DNA from 3 places in the Blautia sp. An46 genome. Region 1 is predicted to be linked to each of the others. Evidence: predicted binding sites of a transcription regulator. Region 1 holds the regulator's gene; each other region holds the start of a gene.

Region 1 (7,385 bases):
CCCCTGTTGTCTCCGGGGGAATTGCGCTGCTTCTGGAAAAATATCCGGAGCTTACAAATCTGGATGTAAAAAAACGGCTGAGGGCTACAGCAAAAGACCTGGGTTATCCCCACAATCTCCAGGGATGGGGGCTTTTTCAGCTGCAAAACTTTTTAGGTAGGTCATAACTTCTGGTTATGGATGCTATCAAAGTTAAAAAACTTATTGACAGGTTTTGTATAATTGTATACAATGATACAAGCAGTTCTATATAGTAGCGTATGAAACTATGATTTTTACAGAAAATGAGGAGTGAGAGAAATGATTGACAGAGCTGTACGTATGAATTATCACACGAATCTGTTGGAACTGGAGGAGCATATGTATCCTCTGGTAGATGTGGAAAAGCCCAATGTATTCCGAAACCTGTTTCCTTATACAGAGGTACCGAAGATTGCTTTTAACGACAGGATCGTCCCTCATCACATGCCCGATGATATTTGGATCACAGATACTACTTTCCGCGATGGTCAGCAGTCCAGGGCCCCCTACAGTACAGAACAGATTGTAAAGATCTATGAATATCTCCACAGACTGGGAGGACCTAACGGAAAGATCCGTCAAAGCGAATTTTTCCTCTACAGCAAAAAGGACCGGGATGCAGTATATAAATGTCTGGAAAAAGGATATAAATTTCCCGAGGTTACAAGCTGGATAAGAGCAAGCAAAAAGGATTTTGAACTGGTAAAAGATATTGGTCTGAAAGAAACAGGAATTCTGGTCAGCTGTTCTGACTATCATATTTTCTATAAAATGAAGATGACCCGCCGCCAGGCTATGGAACATTACCTCAGCGTAATCCGCGACTGCCTGGAAATTGGCATCAGTCCCAGATGCCATCTGGAGGATATTACCAGGGCAGATATCTATGGTTATGTAATTCCTTTCTGTCTGGAACTGACAAAGCTGATGGAGGAATATTCCATTCCCATTAAGGTCCGGTGCTGCGATACCATGGGGTATGGGGTAAATTATCCCGGCGCTGTGATCCCCAGATCTGTTCCGGGAATCATCTACGGCATTATGACCCATGCCGGATTTCCTTCTGAACTTATTGAGTTCCACGGCCATAACGATTTTTATAAAGCGGTAAGCAATTCTACAACAGCCTGGCTCTATGGAGCCAGTGGTGTAAACTGTTCTCTTTTCGGTATTGGAGAGCGGACAGGGAATACACCTCTTGAGGCTATGGTATTCGAGTATGCCCAGCTGAAGGGCTCTCTGGATGGAATGGACACCACAGTCATCACAGAACTGGCTGAATACTATGAAAAAGAGATTGGTTATAAGATTCCGCCCCAGACTCCTTTTGTGGGAACTGCCTTTAATGTTACAAGAGCCGGAATTCATGCAGACGGACTGTTGAAAAATGAAGAGATTTATAATATATTTGATACAGAGAAATTCCTGAACCGTCCGCCTCAGGTGGCAGTCTCCAATACTTCCGGCCTGGCAGGGATCGCCCACTGGATCAACAATCATTTCCGCCTGTCTGGCGAGAAGCAGATTGACAAGAACAGTGAGCTGGCAGTCATGGTCAAAGCCTGGGTGGACAAGCAGTACGAAGAAGGCCGTGTAACGGTACTGACCGATGATGAGCTTTTGGCCGTAATTGATGAGTGCTGCAGCCGTTTGGGAGTGAAACTGGAATAAGGACGGCGAAAGAAGATGGCAGGAGAGTCATTGAGAGAAAAAGTTTTTCAGAAACTCAGGGAAGACATTCTGAAAGGAAAATATAAAAAAGGCGATGAGCTGGTAGAGTGCACTATTGGAAAGGAACTGGGGGTGAGCAGGACCCCTGTAAGAGAGGCTGTACGGCAGCTGGCCCTGGAAGGACTGGTACAGATCATACCTAATAAAGGTGCCTTTGTCACCGGCATTTCCTCCCAGGATGTTATGGACATGTATCAGATAAGAGCCCGGCTGGAAGGGCTGTGCGCTTCTATGGCAGCCGGGAGGGCCACAAAAGAACAGCTGGAAGGTATGGAAGAGGCTATTGTCCTTTCCGATTACCATGCAGGAAAGGGCAACTATGAACAGGTCTGCCAGCAGGATGGCAGATTCCACGAACTTTTGTATGAGGCTTCTGGAAGCAGGATCCTCACCCATACCCTGGGAGATTTTCACCAGTATCTGCAGAGAGTACGTAAGGCCTCGGTGCAGTACAGAATGAGAGTGCGGCCTTCTAACAGCGAGCACAGAGAAATCCTGGAGGCTATCCGGCAGGGGAACAGTCAGGAGGCGGAAAAAGCCGCCTACGGACATATTGCCAATACCATAGAAAATCTGAAGAACTTTGACATTGAGAAGGTTCTTCGGGAAGAAATGAAGTAAAGAAAGATGGGAGAAAGGAGATTTTACCTATGGAAAAAATTAAAATGACCACACCTCTAGTGGAGATGGATGGAGATGAGATGACCAGAATCCTCTGGAAAATGATCAAAGATGAGCTGCTCCTTCCCTTTGTGGACCTGAAGACAGAATATTATGACCTGGGCCTGGAGCACAGGAATGAGACCAATGACCAGGTAACTATAGATGCGGCAGATGCTACAAAGAAATATAAGGTTGCTGTAAAATGTGCCACTATTACCCCCAATGCCGCACGTATGGATGAATATCATTTAAAAGAGATGTATAAAAGTCCAAACGGAACCATCCGTTCTATGCTGGATGGTACGGTTTTCCGGGCACCTATTGTGGTAAAAGGCATTGAGCCCTGTGTGAAGAACTGGAAGAAGCCGATTACCCTTGCCAGACATGCATACGGTGATGTATATAAAAATACAGAAATGATCATTCCAGGACCAGGAAAGGTAGAATTGGTATATACAGACCAGGAAGGAAAAGAGACCAGAGAACTGGTCCATGAATTTCAGGGGCCGGGAGTGGCTCAGGGAATGCATAACCTGGACTCTTCCATTGAAAGCTTTGCAAGAAGCTGTTTCTCCTATGCCCTGGATACAAAGCAGGATCTGTGGTTTGCCACTAAGGATACTATTTCCAAGAAGTACGACCACACCTTTAAAGATATCTTCCAGGAAATTTATGACAAAGAGTACAAAGAGAAGTTTGAGGCTGCAGGCATCACCTATTTCTATACACTGATCGATGATGCAGTAGCCAGAGTCATGAAAGCAGAAGGCGGCTTTATCTGGGCCTGCAAGAACTATGACGGCGATGTGATGAGCGACATGGTATCTTCTGCCTTTGGTTCTCTTGCCATGATGACCTCTGTACTGGTGTCTCCTCATGGATATTTTGAGTATGAGGCAGCTCATGGAACAGTTCAGCGCCACTACTACAAACACCTGAAGGGAGAAGAGACCTCTACCAACTCTGTGGCCACCATTTTTGCCTGGACAGGAGCTCTGAGAAAGAGAGGGGAGCTGGATGGAAACCAGGATCTTTGTGATTTTGCTGACAAGCTGGAGAAAGCTACTGTAGGTGTTATTGAGAGCGGAAAGATGACAAAAGATCTTGCACTGATCACCAGTCTGGAGAATCCTGTAGTGTTAAACAGCCAGGAATTTATTCAGGAGATACGCAAAGAACTGGAGAAGTAGAAATAGAAATTTCAGGAAACGGTGAAAGAAAGATTAAAAAATGGGAGAAACCTGCCTATTGGGCAAGTTCCTCCCATTTTTCATAAAGCTCCTCCAGTTTTTCGGCAATTTCTCCTTTCTCTGCGGAAAGAGGAATACACTTAGAGGGGTCTGTGGCTACTTCAGGCTTTGCAAGCTCTTCATCGATTTCTTTGTCCCGGGTTTCCAGCTCTTCAATAGCTTTTTCTGTTTTCTTAAGCTCATTTTCACGTTTTCGTATACGGGCCTGCTCCTCTTTTTTCTGCTGCCAGTCCTGCTTGGTAGAAGACATTTTTTCCAGGGGCTTCTCTTCTTGGAGCTGAGGGGCGTAGACCGAAGTCAGCTCTTCTTTTTTCTCCAGATAATAATCATAATTTCCGATATAATTCACCAGTTTCTGGTTGGTTAGTTCCAGAATCCTTGTGGCTGTCCGGTTAATAAAATAACGATCATGGGACACATAGAGGACGGTTCCCTCATAGCTTTTTAAAGCGTCTTCCAGGATTTCCTTGGAGATAATATCCAGATGGTTGGTGGGCTCGTCCAGGATCAGGAAGTTGGCCTCTGACAGCATAAGCTTTGCCAGAGAGACACGTCCCCGTTCTCCGCCGCTTAAAGCAGAGATGGGCTTGAATACATCGTCCCCTGTGAAAAGAAAAGCGGCCAGAAGATTCCGGATTTCTGTGTTGGTCAGCTTTGGATATTCATCGGAGATTTCTTCGAATACCGTTTTCTCCATATGAAGCACATGGTGCTCCTGGTCATAGTAGCCGATATGTACTTTGCTGCCCAGACGGAAGCTGCCTTCATCAGCAGGAAGAAGGCGGTTTAAAATCTTTAGAATGGTAGTCTTTCCAGTACCATTATTTCCGATAATAGCCACTTTTTCCCCTCGTTTAATGGTAAAGTTCAGGTCTTGAAACAAAGGGAGAGAGGGGAAGGATTTGGAAAGATGTTCCACCATCAGCACATCATTTCCGCTGGTGATCCTGGGTTTTAAGGAGATACGCATAGCTGCGTCTACCTCTGTAGGCTTTTCCAGAACCTCCATTTTTTCCAACATTTTTTCCCGGCTTTCTGCTCTGCGGATAGATTTTTCCCGGTTGAACTGCCGAAGCTTGGCGATAACCTCTTCCTGGTGTTTGATTTCCTGCTGCTGATTTAAATAGGCCTGATAGGCCGCCTTACGAAGCTGGGCTTTCTTTTCACTGTAGGCAGAATAATTTCCGGTAAAAACCGTAGCCTTTGTATTATCCAGCTCAACAATTTTCGTGACGACCTTATCCAGAAAGTATCGGTCATGAGATACAATGAATACAGCTCCAGGATAATTTAGAAGATAAGTTTCCAGCCAGGCGATAGAATCCATATCCAGATGGTTGGTAGGCTCGTCCAGAAGAATAATATCCGGACTGGAGAGAAGAAGTCTTCCAAGAGCTACCCGGGTTTTCTGTCCTCCAGATAGTGTGGAAACCATTTTGTCAAAATCTTTTTCTTCAAAACCCAGTCCTTTCAGCACACCTATGATCTCACTTTTGCAGGCATAGCCGTTTTCCTGTTCGAATTTCTGGGTAAGGCGGGAATAGGATTCCATGATTTTGGACAGCTCTTCTCCAGAGGCATGCTTCATTTCTTTTTCCAATGCCCGCATGTTCTGTTCTATGTCCAGGATATGCTGCTTCATTTCCAAGAGAGAGCCGTAAATAGAAAGATTCGTGTCGCTCTCCTGGTGCTGAGCCAGATAGCCGATAGTCTTTCCTCTGGACAGGATCACCTGCCCATTGTCAGCGGGAAGTTCCCCCATGATGATCCGGAGCAAAGTAGTTTTTCCTGCGCCGTTGATACCGATAAGGGCCGCTTTTTCCCGTTCCTCTATATGAAAATTTACATCCTGGAGCAGAAGCTCGCCGTCAAAGGATTTTTCAATGTTCTGACATGCAAGTATCATTTCTGTTGTCTCCTTTAGTGTTTTTTTGCAAAAGTCTGTCCCTACTATTATAGCGGAAAATCTGAATTTGACAACAGATAAAAGGAATTATAATTGACTTTAATTTAACGATTATATATAATATTAGTTAGGAATGTGTACTTTTGATAGGAGGGTTTGTCGTGGACGATAAAGGTATCTCAAAAGCAGTAATAAGAAGACTGCCCCGCTATTACAGATATTTAGGAGAACTTCTGGAAGAGGGCGTGGAGCGGATATCCTCCAATGAGCTCAGTGAGAAAATGCGGGTAACCGCTTCTCAAATCCGCCAGGACTTGAATAATTTCGGTGGTTTCGGACAGCAGGGATATGGTTATAATGTCCCGTATCTGTATGCGGAAATCGGAAAAATACTGGGGCTTGACAAGACACACCATATGATCATTATCGGTGCCGGAAATCTTGGACAGGCTCTGGCTAATTATGTAAAATTTGAAAAAAGAGGATTTAAAATTGTAGGGATTTTTGATGTAAATCCAGTGCTGAAGGGGATTTCTATTCGGGGAAATGAAATCCGTATGATGGAGGAACTTCCCCAGTTTCTGGAAACCCATGACGTTCAGATAGCAGCTCTGACACTGCCTAAGAATAACGCGGCGGAAACCGCAGATTTTCTGGTGCAGCATGGGATAAAGGCCATCTGGAATTTTGCACATCTGGATCTGGATGTGCCGGAGGATGTAATCGTAGAGAATGTACATTTGTCCGAAAGTCTTATGCGTCTCTCTTATAATCTGAACTGTTATGTATCAGAACACAAAGATAAGAAATAGGAGGAGCAAACTGCTGTAAAAGAAATTTTGCGGCAGTTTTTTCTGTAAAAATATGAAGTCTGAGAAATTTTTCAGAAGGTAAAAAAGGAAAAGGCGGTGTTACAGATGGAACTGCTGGTGACAGGAAACCAGATGAAAAAACTGGATACATTTACGATTCAGGAGATGGGGGTGCCGTCTCTTGTTCTTATGGAGCGGGCAGGACTTGCAGTATATGACGAAATGCTGAGAGAAGGATTTCCTTTAACCAGGACACTGGTTCTCTGCGGAGGAGGAAATAATGGAGCAGACGGAGTGGTCATAGCCCGCCTTCTTTTTCTGGCAGGCTATGATGTAGATGTCTGTATTTTAGGAAATCCCGGTCATTTTACAGAAGAAATGAAGAAACAGATAGATATTGGAAAAAAATATGGTATTTCCTTTGTCAAGACTTTTCTTCCCAATGAATATACTACTATAGTAGATGCTGTCCTTGGAGTGGGACTGTCCAGGGAGGTATCAGGAAAATACAAAGATGCCATCCTTCTGATTAATGATTGCCAGGGAAAGGTAGTGTCTGTGGACATCCCTTCTGGAATCAGCGCAGACACCGGAGCTGTGCTGGGCGCAGCAGTAAAAGCAGATTTGACGGTGACATTTGGATATAGAAAAGCCGGATTATGTTTTTATCCGGGAGCGGCATATGCCGGAAAGATCATTGTTGCAGACGTAGGAATATATAAAGACAAAAGAGCTGTTTTAAAGCCGGAACTTTGTGCCTGTACTTTTCAGGATCTTCAGAAACTGAAAAGGTTGCCTGAGGGAAACAAGGGAAGTTTCGGTAAGATTTTTCTTGTGGCCGGGAGCCGGAATATTTTCGGGGCAGCTTATTTAAGCGGTTATGGAGCCATGAAGACTGGAGCAGGAATGCTCAAAGTATGTACTGCAAGAGAAAACCGGCAGATGTTTTCCTGCTTTCCAGAGGCCATGCTCCAGGTATATGATGAAAATACGGATTTAGAG
Region 2 (7,385 bases), on a different contig from region 1:
AAGCGAAAAAGCCATATATTTTTGTAGGCGGAGGGGCAGTAGCTTCCAATGCCTGGGAAGAAGTCCGGGAACTGGCTTATAAGATACAGTCACCAGTGACAGATTCCCTTATGGGGAAAGGTGTTTTCTCAGGAGAGGACCCCTACTACACAGGTATGCTGGGGATGCACGGAACCAAAACCTCCAATCTGGGCGTTACAAGATGTGATCTTCTGGTAGCTGTAGGCGTGCGATTTTCTGACCGTGTAATTGGAAATGCCAAAAATTTTGCAAAGAATGCCAAGATCATCCATATTGATGTGGATGGAGCAGAGATTAATAAAAATGTTTTAGTGGACTGCCGTATTATTGGAGACGCCAGGGAAGTGCTGAGACAGCTTCTGCCTATGGTACAGCCGGCAAAACATGAGGAATGGATAGAAGAAATCGAAGGCCTGAAGGCAAAATATCCTCTTACTTATAATCCTCAGGGCCTTACAGGTCCGGCAGTCATCGAAGAGCTGTACAGACAGACCAAGGGAGATGCCATTATCACTACAGAGGTAGGGCAGAACCAGATGTGGGCGGCCCAGTATTATAAATTTAAGAATCCAAGGACTTTTCTTTCATCCGGTGGCTTAGGCACTATGGGATATGGCCTGGGAGCAGCTATTGGAGCCAAGATGGCAAATCCGGATAAGGTAGTCATTAATGTGGCAGGAGACGGATGTTTCCGTATGAATATGAATGAACTGGCAACAGCCACCAGAAACAATATGGCTCTGGTGGAGGTGATCATCAATAATCAGGTCCTGGGCATGGTGCGCCAGTGGCAGACTCTTTATTATGAAAAACGGTATTCCAATACCATACTTCAGGATAAAGTAGACTATGTGAAGCTGGCAGAAGCCATGGGAGCTGTAGGTATAAGGGTCACAAAGAAGGAAGATCTTCCAGGCGCTATCCGCAAAGCTATTGATTTAAACACCACAGTTCTGATCGACTGCGTGATTGACAGTGATGATAAGGTATTCCCTATGGTGTCACCGGGAGCCAACATTGAAGACGCCTTTGATGCAGAGGATCTGAAAACGGACAACTAATGTCTTCCTGAAAAAGACAGATGTTTTTATTGACAAAAATATATCAAAGGATTAGAATAAGTACAGCACGTAGATATGAGGTGACGCAGCAGCAAGTCATGAGAGACTGCGGCACCTCATTCTTTTATAATAAAGCTAAGAGGAGGAAAGAGTCGTGAGCAGAGTTTATAACTTTTCAGCAGGTCCGGCAGTACTGCCGGAGGAAGTTTTAAAAGAAGCAGCAGAGGAGATGCTGGATTACAGGGGATGCGGAATGTCCGTTATGGAGATGAGCCACCGCTCCAAAATGTTTGAAAACATTATCCAGGAAGCTGAGTCTGACTTAAGAGACCTGCTAGAAATTCCGGAAAATTATAAGGTACTGTTTCTTCAGGGAGGAGCCAGCCAGCAGTTCGCCATGATTCCCATGAACCTTATGAAGAATCGGGTGGCAGATTATATTGTTACAGGCCAGTGGGCAAAAAAGGCATGGCAGGAAGCCCAGAAATACGGAAAGGCAAATAAAATCGCATCTTCCGAAGATAAAACATATTCTTATATACCGGACTGTTCTGACCTTCCCATCAGTCCTGATGCGGATTACGTATATATCTGTGAGAACAATACTATCTATGGAACAAAGTTCAAAAAGCTTCCAAATACAAAAGGAAAAACCCTGGTAGCAGACGTATCTTCCTGTTTCCTCTCCGAACCGGTAGAGGTGAGCAAATACGGCATTCTGTATGGCGGAGTACAGAAAAATATCGGCCCTGCAGGCATGGTAATCTCCATTATCCGGGAAGACCTGATCACCGAGGATGTTCTGCCGGGAACGCCTACTATGCTGACTTTTAAAACCCATGCTGACGCAGGCTCAATGTACAATACGCCAAACTGCTACTGTATCTATATGTGCGGCAAAGTATTTAAATGGCTGAAGAAAATGGGCGGCCTTTCTGCAATGAAAGAGCGCAATGAGAGAAAAGCGAAAATCCTCTATGATTTCCTGGATTCCAGCAGCCTGTTTAAAGGTACAGTGGTGCCGGAAGACCGATCCCTTATGAACGTACCGTTTATCACAGGAAATAAGGAACTGGACGCCAAATTTGTAAAAGAAGCCCAGGAAGCAGGATTTGAAAATCTGAAGGGACACCGGACTGTAGGCGGCATGAGAGCCAGCATTTACAATGCTATGCCGGTAGAAGGGGTGGAATCCCTTGTGAACTTTATGAAGAACTTTGAAAAGGAGAATGGATGATCATGTTTCAGTATCATTGCTTAAATCCCATCTCACCGGTGGGCCTGGAGAAATTTCCGGGAAAATATGAGAATACAGAGGAACTTGCCCAGGCAGATGCTATTTTGGTAAGAAGTGCAGATATGCACAGCCTGGAGCTTGCAGATAAGACCGTAGCTGTAGCCAGAGCCGGAGCAGGCGTAAACAATATCCCCCTGGAGGAAATGGCTAAAAAGGGCGTAGTTGTTTTCAACACTCCCGGTGCAAACGCCAATGGCGTAAAGGAAATGGTCATTGCAGGTATGCTTTTAGCTTCCAGAGATATTGTAGGCGGTATTGAGTGGCTGGAACAGCAGGAGGCTTCTGAGGATATTGCCAAGAAGGCAGAAAAGCAGAAGAAAAAATTTGCCGGCTGTGAGATCAGCGGGAAAAAGCTGGGAATCATCGGCCTGGGAGCCATCGGCGTGAGAGTAGCCAACGCAGCAGTTCATCTTGGCATGGAAGTTTACGGCTATGACCCCTTTATTTCTGTAGATGCAGCCTGGAGCCTGTCCAGGAGCATCCATCATATCAATGATGTGAATATGATCTACCGTGACTGCGACTATATAACCATACATGTGCCTCTTATGGACAGTACCAGAAATATGATCGGAAGAGACGAAATCGCTCAGATGAAGGAGGGCGTGGTCCTTCTGAACTTTGCCAGAGATCTGCTGGTAGATGAGGAGGCTCTTGCAGAAGCCCTCCGGGAAGGAAAAGTAAAGAAATATGTGACAGACTTTGCCAATCCTCTGGTGGCCAGCACACCGAACACCCTGGTGACCCCTCATCTTGGAGCGTCTACAGAAGAGTCTGAGGACAACTGTGCTGTAATGGCGGTCCAGGAACTTATGGATTATCTGGAAAACGGTAATATTAAAAATTCCGTAAACTATCCCAACTGCGATGCAGGAGCCTGTGTAGATGTGGGGCGTGTGACGATCAATCACAAAAATATCCCAAATATGATCAGCCAGTTTGCAAAAGCTTTGGGAGATGCCGGAGTGAATATTTCAAATATGACTAATAAGAGTAAGGGAGACTACGCTTATACAATGATCGACGTATCCTCCCCTATTTCCAAAGAGGTGGCAAAAGCCTTAAAGAACATTAAAGGCGTATACAGAGTTCGTATTGTAAAATAAAACGGGGTAGTAATGAAAACGAAAACATCTTTTCAAAGAAAGCTGAAACAGATGAAGAAAGCAAAAACACTGTTTGGTTCTATAAGGAGGAACCGTAAAAGAATCGGCAAAACGATAAAATTCCTTGAAAAATTGAAAATTCACAAGGATTAGGAGGTTTTTATGGCAGTAGTAAAACCATTTTCCGCAATTCGGCCTCAGGCAGTGAAAGCGGCAGAAATCGCGGCCCTTCCCTATGATGTGGTGACCAAAGAGGAAGCCAGAGAAGAGATTAAAAAACATCCCCTGTCCTTTTTGCGGGTTGACCGTCCGGAAACAGAATTTCCTGATGAGACAGACATGTACAGTCCGGAAGTCTACAAAAAAGCCGGAGATAATCTCTGGGAACTCCTGGATAAAGGAGACTTATGCCAGGACATGGAAGAATGCTACTATATCTATGAACTTGATAACGGAAAACATGTTCAGACAGGGGTGGCTGCCTGTGTGTCTGTGGATGACTATTTGAACCATGTGATCAAATGCCACGAAAATACCCGTCCGGAAAAGGAGTTGGACCGAATCCGTCATATCCAGGGATGTCAGGCCCAGACAGGGCCTATTTATCTGGCCCATCGTCCTGACCCGGAACTTCGAAGACTTCTGGATATACGGAAACGGAGCTACCCTTCTTATAATTTCCTGGCAGAGGATGGAGTGCGCCATAAAGTCTGGGTCATATATCAGGGAAATGTGATAGAAAAAATCCAGAAGCTTTTTGGAAAAATGGACAGTATCTACATTGCTGACGGTCATCACAGAGCGGCGGCAGCAGTAAAGATTGCCCAGAAACAGCGAGAAAAGAATCCAATGTATACAGGAAAAGAGCCTTTTAACTATTTCATGAGTGTACTTTTTCCCTGGGATGAGCTGCGTATTATTGAGTATAACCGCGTGGTGAAAGATTTGGCAGGAAAAACCAGAGAAGAGTTTTTAAGTGAGGTGGAAAAATACTTTTTCGTAAAGGAAAACGGAGACTCACCGGTGAAGCCTGAGAAAAAAGGTACTTTTGGTCTTTATGTGGGAAAATCCTGGTATAATCTGAAAATAAAGGAAGAATATCGTTCTTCTGATTCTGTAAAAAGCCTGGATGTATCGATTCTTCAGGATTATCTCCTGGAACCGGTCCTGGGAATACATAATCCCAAGGAAGACCCCAGAATTCGGTTTGAAGGCGGGGTCCGAGGCCTCCAGGAACTGGAGCAGGAGGCAGACCAGACAGATGGAGCTGCCTTTACCCTTTATCCCACCAGTATGGAAGAACTGGTGAAAGTGGCAGATGAGGGTAAGCTCATGCCTCCAAAGTCTACCTGGTTTGAGCCGAAGCTGAGAAGCGGCCTGTTTATCCACAGGATATAACGAAGAAAAGGGGCGGAGATTCTGGATTGTGAAACCAGAGTCCCGCTCCTTTTTATTATAACAGACAGTTTCAAAGACCTGCTGCCTATCGTTTGATTTAATAGCTGTCTACATGAAGAAGTTCATGCACTTTGCCCTTTAACAGACCGTCATAGAGGGAAAGAATCAGCGGATTTTCATCAGCTTTCCGGATGCTGGTAACATTATCTGCCTGATACAAGCCGTCTCTTCTGGCGGATTTAGTGCGGTTGCCAGCTCTTGGGGGCTGTCCTCCTCCCATGATACAGCCTCTTCTGCAGGCCATGATCTCTACGATATGATAATGTTTTTTTCCACTCTTGATATTTTCCATAACTGTCCGGGCATTAGCCAGACCGCTGGCTACGCAGACATTAAGAGGAATTCCCTGGTAGGTAACGGAGAATTCTTTGATTCCCTCATCGCCTCTGGCTCCGGCCTCTGCTACAGAGTCCATAGTAGCCTTGTCATGTTTGTCAGCAAAGCGGCGAAGCATAGCTTCCGTAACACCACCGGTTACGCCAAAGATCACGCCAGCCCCGGAACCGAAACCAAAGGGCATGTCACAGGCTTCCGGCACAAGGGTAGCAAACTCAATGCCGGAGTTGCGGATCATGCGGATAACTTCTGTGGTAGTGATGACCACATCGGTATCCTGCTCACCTTTTGTAAAGTTGTTGGGACGGAGAATCTCCATCTTCTTTGCAGTACAGGGCATAATGGAAACCACAAAGGTCTTTTTGCCCTGATTTTTTTCATAGCCTCTGTAATATTCTTTCATAACTGCGGAGAACATTCCCTGAGGAGAACGGCAGGTAGAAAGATTATCTTTATATTCCGGATACTGGTCGCAGAGGAATTTTACCCATGCCGGACAGCAGGAGGTAAAGAGAGGAAGTTTGTCGCCCTGTCCCAGACGTTCCAGGAATTCTTTGGATTCTTCCATGATGGTCAGGTCAGCGGCAAAGGCTGTATCATATACCTCGTCAAATCCCATACGATGGAGTACAGCTACCAGTTTGCCCATAACACTGTGACCCTTGTCCAGTCCGAAAGCGTCCCCTACGGCTACCCGGACAGCAGGAGCTACCTGTGCAACTACCCGGGTATCGGGGTCGGCAATGGCCTCCCATACTTCATCCATGTGGGTCTTTACGCTGATAGCGCCTGTAGGACAGTAGACCCTGCACTGGCCGCAGCTTACACAGTCCGTTTCAGCCAGAGTCTTATTAAAGGCCGGCATAACCATGGCATCAGTGCCTCGGAAAGCAAAGCCTAAAACACCCAATCCCTGAATTTCGCTGCAGGCACGGACACAGTCACCGCAGAGAATACATTTATTAGGATCACGGACTAATGCAGGAGAACTGGTGTCCAGAGGACGGATCTCTCTGGTATTCTGGAATCGAACTGTGGTGATATTCATTCTGTGAGCCAGGTCCTGAAGCACACATTCGCCGCTTTTTACACAGGTAGTACAGTCACGGCAATGGGCGGAAAGAAGCAGCTCTACGATCAGTTTTCTGTATTTTTTTATTTTGCCGGAGTTGGTATAGATCACCATGCCGTCTCTCGGCACCTCAGAGCAGGAGGCAAAGGTTCTTCCTCTGTCATCCTCTACAGTACACAAGCGACAGGCGCCGAAAGTGGACACTTCTGAATGATAGCAAAGCGTAGGCAGATTGATACCGGCATTCCGAATGACAGAAAGGACATTTTTCTCGTCTGTAAATTCAACTTTTCTGCCGTCTATTGTCATAAATCCCATAAATTATCCCTCCTAATATTCAACGTATACCGCATCAAATGCACAGTTTTCACGGCAGGCGTCACATTTGATACATACATCCGGATTGATGTGGTAGGCCTGTTTGCGCACACCGGAAATGGCGCCTACAGGACAGTTCTTAGCACATTTGCCGCAGCCTTTACAGAATTCCGGATTAATAATGTACTTGCGCATAGCCGTACAGCTCTTTGCCGCACATTTGTGTTCCAGTATATGTTCTTCATATTCCTTACGGAAGGTTTTTAAAGTGCTGATAACAGGAAGAGGAGCGCTCTTTCCAAGACCGCACAGAGCCATATTTTTGACCATAGCAGCCAGCTCTTCCAGAGTATCCAGATCTTCCAACTTTCCTTCCCCGTTTACGATCCGTTCCAGAATTTCCAGCATGCGCTTGGTTCCCTCACGGCAGGGAACACATTTACCGCAGGATTCCCGCTGGGTAAAGCTCATAAAGAAACGGGCCACTTCCACCATACAGGTATTTTCATCCATGACAACCAGACCGCCGGAACCCATAATAGCGTTGTATTTCTTAACATTGTCAAAATCCAAACCTACATCCAGATGTTCACTGGTAAGACATCCTCCTGAGGGGCCGCCGATCTGGATAGCTTTAAAGTCTCCTCCCCCTTTGATGCCTCCTCCGATATCATAGATGATCTCCCGGAGGGTAGTACCCATGGGAACTTCGATAA
Region 3 (7,385 bases), on a different contig from region 1:
CCGGGTTTCTGCCAGAAAGCCGGCACCGGAGAGAAAGAACAGGAAGGAGGGGCTGACCGCGTGTAAGACATTTTGTGAAAGTTTCAGAGATGATTTGCTGGCTTTTCCCGAAGGCTTTTCCGCTCTTTGAGTCTCCGGTTTTCCGAGAAACAGAGCAAGGACAAAGGCAAGTCCATAGGCAGCAGCAGTCAGGAAGGCTGCTCTGCGCCAGTGGTTTTCTAAAAAGATGGAAAAGCAGACAGCGGCAGTGAGAAGCCCACCGGTTCCCATGCTTTCGTAAATGCCAAAGACTTTTTGAGACTTTCCTTTAGGGGCATGGAAATACAGGAGGGTAATATCTACTCCAGATAACCCGGAGACTGCAATGCTCAGAAAAATGCGCTCCAAAAGAAAATCCTGGAAGTTCCAGGCTTTCCAGAAAATAATTTTGGAAACAAAGTAAATAAGACAGCACAGCCCCATAGTCAGCCGATAGCCAATCTTGTCTGCCAGGATCCCCCAGGGGATTTCCAGCCCAAAGCATAAAAAAAGGGATATGCTCTCTATAACAGAAATCTGAAAAAGGGTCAGCCCGGCTTCCTGACGGTAAAGAACCGCAGCCGGACTGTAAAACACCATTCCCTGTAAGAAAGCAATCCCGTATAAAAGACAGAGATTTCTTTTCATGATATTCCATTATCCTTTCCATATTAAATTTGACGTCAATAAAACAAGAGCCTGTCAAAATCCGGGCAATTATCCGTAATTTGATAAGACTCTGAAAAACTGGCATCAAATGGGATTGGAAAAAATAAAAAGATACATCATAAAATCTCCTTGTGGCATTAGAATGAAGTAAGTATAGCGCCTTCCATGGGAAAAGTCAATATGCAAAGAGGTCTGGAAAGAAGAGGGAATGAGCTGCTTTACCGGTAAGATTTACACAGGATTTACAATTTCCTGCCTTAAATTTTATATAGATCTTATATAATAAAAATATAGCTTCATTTCTGCAGGCAGCGAGCCTAAGGGTCATGTTTGACTTGGTTGATAAGAGGGTGAACACTATGAAGAAAAGAGTGAATATTCCCGGAAAAATCTGGAGATGTTCTGCCTGCTTGCCGGAGGGTCTTCAGTGGCAGGAACGGTGCTTATTTTTCTTGCCCGACTAATTATCCGCAGGTTGAAAAAACCTTAGCCGAGCTGTATGGAAAAAGAGCCTGGCTAAGGTTTTTTATATGCCGGGGCCATAGGCATTTGCTCACAGCCCCAGGCATTTATAGGGAAGAGAGGAAATATCAACCTTCATGATAAGCTTTTAAGTACATTTCTTTCATTTCGCTCATCAGCGGATATCTTGGGTTGGCGCCGGTACACTGGTCGTTGAAGGCGTTCTCAACCATCTCATCTAATGTTGCCATGAAATCTTCCTCAGTGATTCCGTATTCTTTGATGGTTCTCTTGATGCCTACTTTTGCTTTCAGATCAGCAATGGCTTTGATGAAGTTTTCAAATACTTCATCGTCATCTTTACCCTGGATGCCTACGAAACGTGCCATTTCACAGTATCTTTCCTTAGCGTGTGGATATGGATACTGGGAGAAGGTTCCCATCTTTGTAGGAGCCGGATCTGCGTTGTAGCGCATTACATGCTCGATCAGCAGGGCATTTGCGATACCGTGTGGCAGGTGATGATAAGCTCCCAGTTTGTGAGCCATGGAGTGGCAGATTCCCAGGAAAGCGTTGGAGAACGCCATACCGGCAAGGGTAGAAGCATTTGCCATTTTCTCTCTGGCGATAGGATCCGCTGCGCCTTTTTCGTATGCAGATGGCAGGTAGTCAAAGATTAATTTGGCAGCCTTTAATGCCATACCGTCTGTGAAGTCTGTAGCCATAATAGAAGCGTAGGCCTCTAACGCATGGGTCAGAGCATCAATACCGGAAGCGCTGGTCAGTCCCTTTGGCTGGGTCATCATAAAGTCTGTATCAACGATAGCCATGTTAGGCATTAATTCATAGTCTGCGATAGGCCATTTTGTTCCGGTGGTTGCATCGGTGATAATGGCAAAAGGTGTTACCTCAGAACCTGTACCGGAAGATGTAGGAATGGCAACCATCATGGCTTTTATGCCCATTTTCGGGAATACATAGACTCTCTTGCGGATATCCATGAAATCCATAGCCAGATCTTCAAACTTGCATTCCGGATGTTCATACATCAGCCACATGATCTTGGCTGCGTCCATTGCGGAACCGCCGCCCAGAGCAATGATAGTATCTGGTCCGAAGTCTTTTAACTGTTCCAGACCTTTCTGTGCGCACTGAAGAGTGGGGTCCGGAGCTACATCAAAGAAGCAGTCATACTGGATTCCCATTTCGTCCAGCTTGTCAGTGATTGGTTTTGTATAACCGCTCTGATATAAGAATGTATCGGTAACAATGAATGCTTTTTTCTTGCCGTAAACAGTTCTCAGCTCGTCTAAAGCTACAGGCAGACAGCCCTTTTTGAAATAAACCTTCTCAGGTGTTCTGAACCACAGCATGTTTTCTCTCCTTTCAGCAACGGTCTTAGTGTTGAGCAGATGCTTTACTCCTACGTTTTCAGATACAGAGTTTCCGCCGTAGGAACCGCAGCCCAGAGTCAGTGACGGAGCCAGCTTGAAGTTGTAAAGATCACCAATGCCGCCGTGGGAAGAAGGTGTATTTACCAGGATACGGCAGGTCTTCATACGGTCTGCAAATTTGTCCAGTTTCTCTGTCTGTGAAGGATGTACATAGATAGAAGCTGTGTGTCCGTATCCGCCGTCCTTTACCAGCTGGTCTGCCATGTCAAGAGCAGTATCAAAGTCTTTCGCTTTGTAGAGAGCCAGAACCGGAGAAAGTTTCTCATGAGCAAATGGATCAGAGATATCCACAGAAGTCACCTCGCCGATAAGAATCTTGGTATCTTTCGGAACAGAAATTCCGGCAAGTTCAGCGATCACGGAAGCTGGCTGTCCAACGATCCTGGCATTTACGGTGCCGGCTTCAGTAAGGATGATCTTGCGGACTTTGTCCAGTTCTTCACTATTTAAAACATGGCAGCCTCTCTTGACAAATTCAGCTTTCACCTTATCGTATATATCTGCAATGGCAGTTACGGACTGCTCAGAAGCACAGATCATGCCGTTGTCAAAGGTTTTGGAATGAATCACAGAGTATACAGCAGTCTGAATATCACAGGTGCTGTCCATGATAACCGGAACATTCCCGGGACCTACACCGATAGCCGGTTTTCCGGAAGAATAAGCAGCCTTTACCATTCCGGGACCGCCGGTAGCCAGGATCACATCTGCAGAACGCATCAGCTCATTGGAAAGTTCCAGAGTAGGTTCTTCCACCCAGCCGATGATTCCTTCCGGAGCCCCTGCCTTTACAGCAGCTTCCAGAACAACCTTTGCAGCCTCAATGGTACATTTCTTTGCACGGGGATGAGGGCTGATGATAATGGCGTTTCTTGTCTTTAAGCAGATCAGACATTTGAAAATAGCGGTAGAAGTAGGATTGGTAGTAGGGATAACTGCACCTACGATTCCCACGGGCTCCGCAATCTTTTTGATACCGTAAGATTTGTCTTCTTCCACAACACCGCAGGTTTTTACTCTCTTATAGGCATTGTATGTATACTCTGCTGCATAGTGGTTTTTGATAACCTTATCTTCCAGAACACCCATGCCAGTTTCTTCGCAGGCCATTCTGGCCAGGGGGATACGCTGTTTGTTTGCTGCCATAGCGGCTTCGAAAAAGATTTTGTCTACCTGCTCCTGAGAATAGGAAGCAAACTTTTTCTGGGCCTCACGCATAGAAGCGATCTTTGCCTGAAGGGCTTCTACGCTGTTGACGGTTTCCGGTACATTGCTTTCTGTTTTTTTAGCCATGGGAAATCCTCCTTAAAAAATGTAAAATGAAATAGTTTTATATAACAGAGAGATAAGATTCTCTGTTGATATTGATAAATATTTAACAAGTGTTGAGACTATTATAATGCTTTGTTAAAAAAATGTCAATATGTTACAGGAAAAAATTTTTCATTTTTCTGGTGATTTATGTACATTTATTTTACTATATTTTTCGGGAAAAATAAAGAAAAAAGATTGTTAAATATATAATTATCTGAAAATAAAGAATATAAGAAAACTAAATACAATTTATTGTTTTTAGTGTCTAAGATAGGGGGGTAAATTTGATAAAAAAATATCAATATGGTCATATGTAAAATAATGAATAAAAAAGAACGCCATAAAGAGCAGAAACGAAAGGGCTGTTCATCTTTGCTCTTTACAGCGAACTATTTCTATTACTAGGTAAGATAATTATTTTTTCATATTCTGTCTTTTCCGCAGGCGGGAGTCCAGGATTTTTTTACGGATTCGCAGAGACTCAGGAGTAACTTCCAGCAGCTCATCTGTATCGATAAATTCCAGAGCCTGTTCCAGACTGAGAATTCTTGGCGGGGTCAGCTTCAAGGCTTCGTCTGCGGAGGAAGAACGGGTATTGGTAAGATGCTTGGTCTTACATACATTCAGTTCAATATCCTCGGTTTTTCCACTCTGCCCGATGACCATACCGCTGTATACTTTTTCGCCTGGGCCAATAAAGAGAGTACCTCTGTCCTGGGCAGAGAAAAGGCCGTAGGTTACTGCTTCCCCTGTTTCAAAAGCAATGAGTGAGCCCTGTTTGCGATACTGCATATCGCCTTTATAGGGGGCATAGCCGTCAAATGCAGTGTTCAGGATTCCGGTGCCTTTGGTGGAAGTGAGGAAATCCCCACGGAAACCGATAAGACCACGGGAAGGAATGTGAAATTCCAGACGAGTGGTTCCGTCACTGGCAGGACTCATGCCCTGGAGTTCTCCTTTTCTCTCACTGAGTTTCTGGATCACGGTCCCTGAAAATTCTTCAGGAACATCTACATAAGCAATTTCCATTGGCTCCAGCTTTCTTCCACGTTCGTCTTCCTTATAAATGACTTCTGCTTTGCTTACTGCAAATTCATAGCCCTCACGTCTCATGTTCTCGATAAGAACAGAGAGATGGAGCTCGCCTCTTCCGGAGACCTTGAAACAGTCAGTGCTGTCTGTATCCTCTACCCGGAGACTTACATCTGTATTCAGCTCCCGCATAAGACGCTCTCTCAGATGACGGGAGGTGACGAATTTTCCTTCCTGCCCGGCAAAGGGACTGTCATTTACCAGAAAATTCATAGAAATAGTAGGCTCAGAAATCTTCTGGAAAGGAATTGGATCTGGATTTTCCGGAGAACAAAGGGTGTCTCCGATGTGGATATCTGCAATACCGGAAATGGCTACAATAGAGCCGATACCTGCCTCTTTAACCTCTACTTTATTAAGTCCATCAAATTCATAAAGTTTGCTGATCTTTACTTTTTTCATCTTGTCCGGGTCGTGGTGGTTGCAGAGCATGACCTCCTGATTAACGCTGATAGTCCCGTTTTCCACTTTTCCGACGCCGATACGGCCCACATACTCGTTGTAGTCAATGGTACTGATCAGAACCTGTGTGGGAGCTTCCGGATCTCCTGTTGGAGCAGGGATATACTTCAATATGGTTTCAAAAAGGGGCTCCATGCTTTCTGGTGTATCAGCCAGGTCAAGGACAGCGTGGCCGGTCTTTGCTGAAGCGTACAGGAAAGGACAGTCAAGCTGCTCGTCAGATGCATCAAGATCCATAAGAAGTTCCAGAACCTCGTCAATGACTTCGCTGGGCCGGGCTTCTGGCCGGTCAATTTTATTGATACATACAATTACATGAAGATCCAGATCCAGAGCTTTTTTCAGAACAAACTTTGTCTGAGGCATGGCGCCTTCGAAGGCATCTACCAGAAGGATAACGCCGTCTACCATTTTGAGCACTCGCTCGACTTCGCCGCCGAAGTCTGCATGGCCTGGGGTATCGATAATGTTTATTTTGGTTCCTTTATAGTGTACGGCTGTGTTCTTGGAAAGGATAGTGATTCCTCTTTCACGTTCCAGATCATTGGAGTCCATGACTCTTTCCTGAACCTCCTGGTTTTCCCGGAAAACGCCGCTTTGCCGGAGAAGCTGGTCTACCAGAGTAGTTTTTCCGTGGTCAACATGGGCGATGATCGCTACGTTGCGAATATCTTCTCTTGTTGTTTTCATATATGACAATAACCTCTTTTCTTATTAAATAGGGTTTTTCCCTTAAAATCCGGAAATTATTCTATCATACTTAAATATAAGTATCAATAGAGGAATCGCCGGAAAATACAGTGTAAAGAAATAGAAGGAATGTGAAAAAATAAAAATAGTTGTTCTAAAAATCTGTTTCCCTGAATAAACATGATATAGACAAGATACCAGAAAGAGGAAGGGGAAATAAATCATGGCAGATAAAATAATTGAAAACAATCAGGTGTCCATTATGGGCAAAATCGCATCCAGTTTTACCTTTAGTCATCAAGTATTCGGCGAGGGGTTCTACCTGGTGGATATTCTGGTAAAAAGGCTCAGTGATTCAGAGGACAGGATTCCGCTTATGGTCTCTGAGCGCCTGGTGGATGTAACCCAGGATTATGAAGGAGAGTATATTATGGTACAGGGACAGTTTCGTTCCTACAACCGGCACGAGGAAAAGAAAAACCGGCTGGTGCTCTCAGTATTTGTAAGGGAACTTTCTTTTGTAGAGGAAGCAGATGATTCTATAAAGACGAATCAGATATTCCTGGATGGCTATATCTGTAAACCTCCTGTTTATCGAAAAACGCCTCTGGGAAGAGAAATTGCGGATCTGCTCCTGGCAGTAAACCGTCCCTATGGAAAATCAGATTACATACCCTGTATATGCTGGGGGAGAAACGCCCGCTATGCATCAGCCTTTGAAGTAGGAGGCCATGTGCTGCTGTGGGGAAGGATCCAAAGCAGGGAATATATTAAGAAGCTGGGAGAAAATGAGACAGAGAAGAGGACTGCCTACGAAGTATCTGTGAGCAAACTGGAGTATGCAGACTGACTGCATACCTGGCTGCAGGCAGTTTTTGCTGTTGTTTTATTGCAATATTTTTACAGGTGTAGTAATATATACACAACTCTTAATTTAATTGAAACCGAAAAAGGCAGTCTGTAAGAGGTGTATTATTATGGAACAAAGAGGATTGACACAGATTTACTGCGGCCCGGGAAAAGGAAAAACAAGTGTGGCAATAGGGCAGGCAGTCAGAGCTGTCGGGCATGGAAAGAGGGCTATAGTGATCCAGTTTTTAAAAGGAAAAGCAACCACTCAGCTGGATTATCTCTCTGTGCTGGAGCCGGATATCCGTCTGTTCAGATTCGAGAAAAAGGATAAGTATTATGAAGATCTGACAGAAGAAGAAAAGCAGGAGGAGA

The links. Region 1 encodes Rex, which represses fermentation and respiration genes when NADH is low (regulators of the CRP and FNR family bind a similar motif). Its sites were predicted from a motif close to ATTGTTAANTANTTAACAAT; they were not measured.
Region 2: serC (3-phosphoserine/phosphohydroxythreonine transaminase) is a predicted target of Rex. The motif match lies at 1,111-1,130, and genes of this name have one in related genera.
Region 3: adhE (bifunctional acetaldehyde-CoA/alcohol dehydrogenase) is a predicted target of Rex. The motif match lies at 3,967-3,986, and genes of this name have one in related genera.

What each region holds. Positions count from the first base shown of each region.
Region 1 is NZ_NFIF01000020.1:53,369-60,753, forward strand. Features, by position in the region: gene B5G00_RS14875 (S8 family peptidase) at 1-167, shown strand, start outside; gene B5G00_RS14880 (2-isopropylmalate synthase) at 301-1,692, shown strand; gene B5G00_RS14885 (GntR family transcriptional regulator) at 1,708-2,373, shown strand; gene B5G00_RS14890 (NADP-dependent isocitrate dehydrogenase) at 2,403-3,605, shown strand; gene B5G00_RS14895 (ABC-F family ATP-binding cassette domain-containing protein) at 3,661-5,571, opposite strand; gene B5G00_RS14900 (redox-sensing transcriptional repressor Rex) at 5,733-6,383, shown strand; gene B5G00_RS14905 (NAD(P)H-hydrate dehydratase) at 6,489-7,385, shown strand, end outside.
Region 2 is NZ_NFIF01000019.1:55,327-62,711, forward strand. Features, by position in the region: gene ilvB (biosynthetic-type acetolactate synthase large subunit) at 1-1,082, shown strand, start outside; gene serC (3-phosphoserine/phosphohydroxythreonine transaminase) at 1,237-2,319, shown strand; gene B5G00_RS14455 (phosphoglycerate dehydrogenase) at 2,322-3,485, shown strand; gene B5G00_RS14460 (DUF1015 domain-containing protein) at 3,648-4,883, shown strand; gene B5G00_RS14465 ([FeFe] hydrogenase, group A) at 4,981-6,669, opposite strand; gene B5G00_RS14470 (NADH-ubiquinone oxidoreductase-F iron-sulfur binding region domain-containing protein) at 6,682-7,385, opposite strand, start outside.
Region 3 is NZ_NFIF01000004.1:166,450-173,834, forward strand. Features, by position in the region: gene B5G00_RS05215 (MFS transporter) at 1-666, opposite strand, end outside; gene adhE (bifunctional acetaldehyde-CoA/alcohol dehydrogenase) at 1,278-3,896, opposite strand; gene typA (translational GTPase TypA) at 4,332-6,161, opposite strand; gene B5G00_RS05230 (single-stranded DNA-binding protein) at 6,385-7,011, shown strand; gene B5G00_RS05235 (cob(I)yrinic acid a,c-diamide adenosyltransferase) at 7,139-7,385, shown strand, end outside.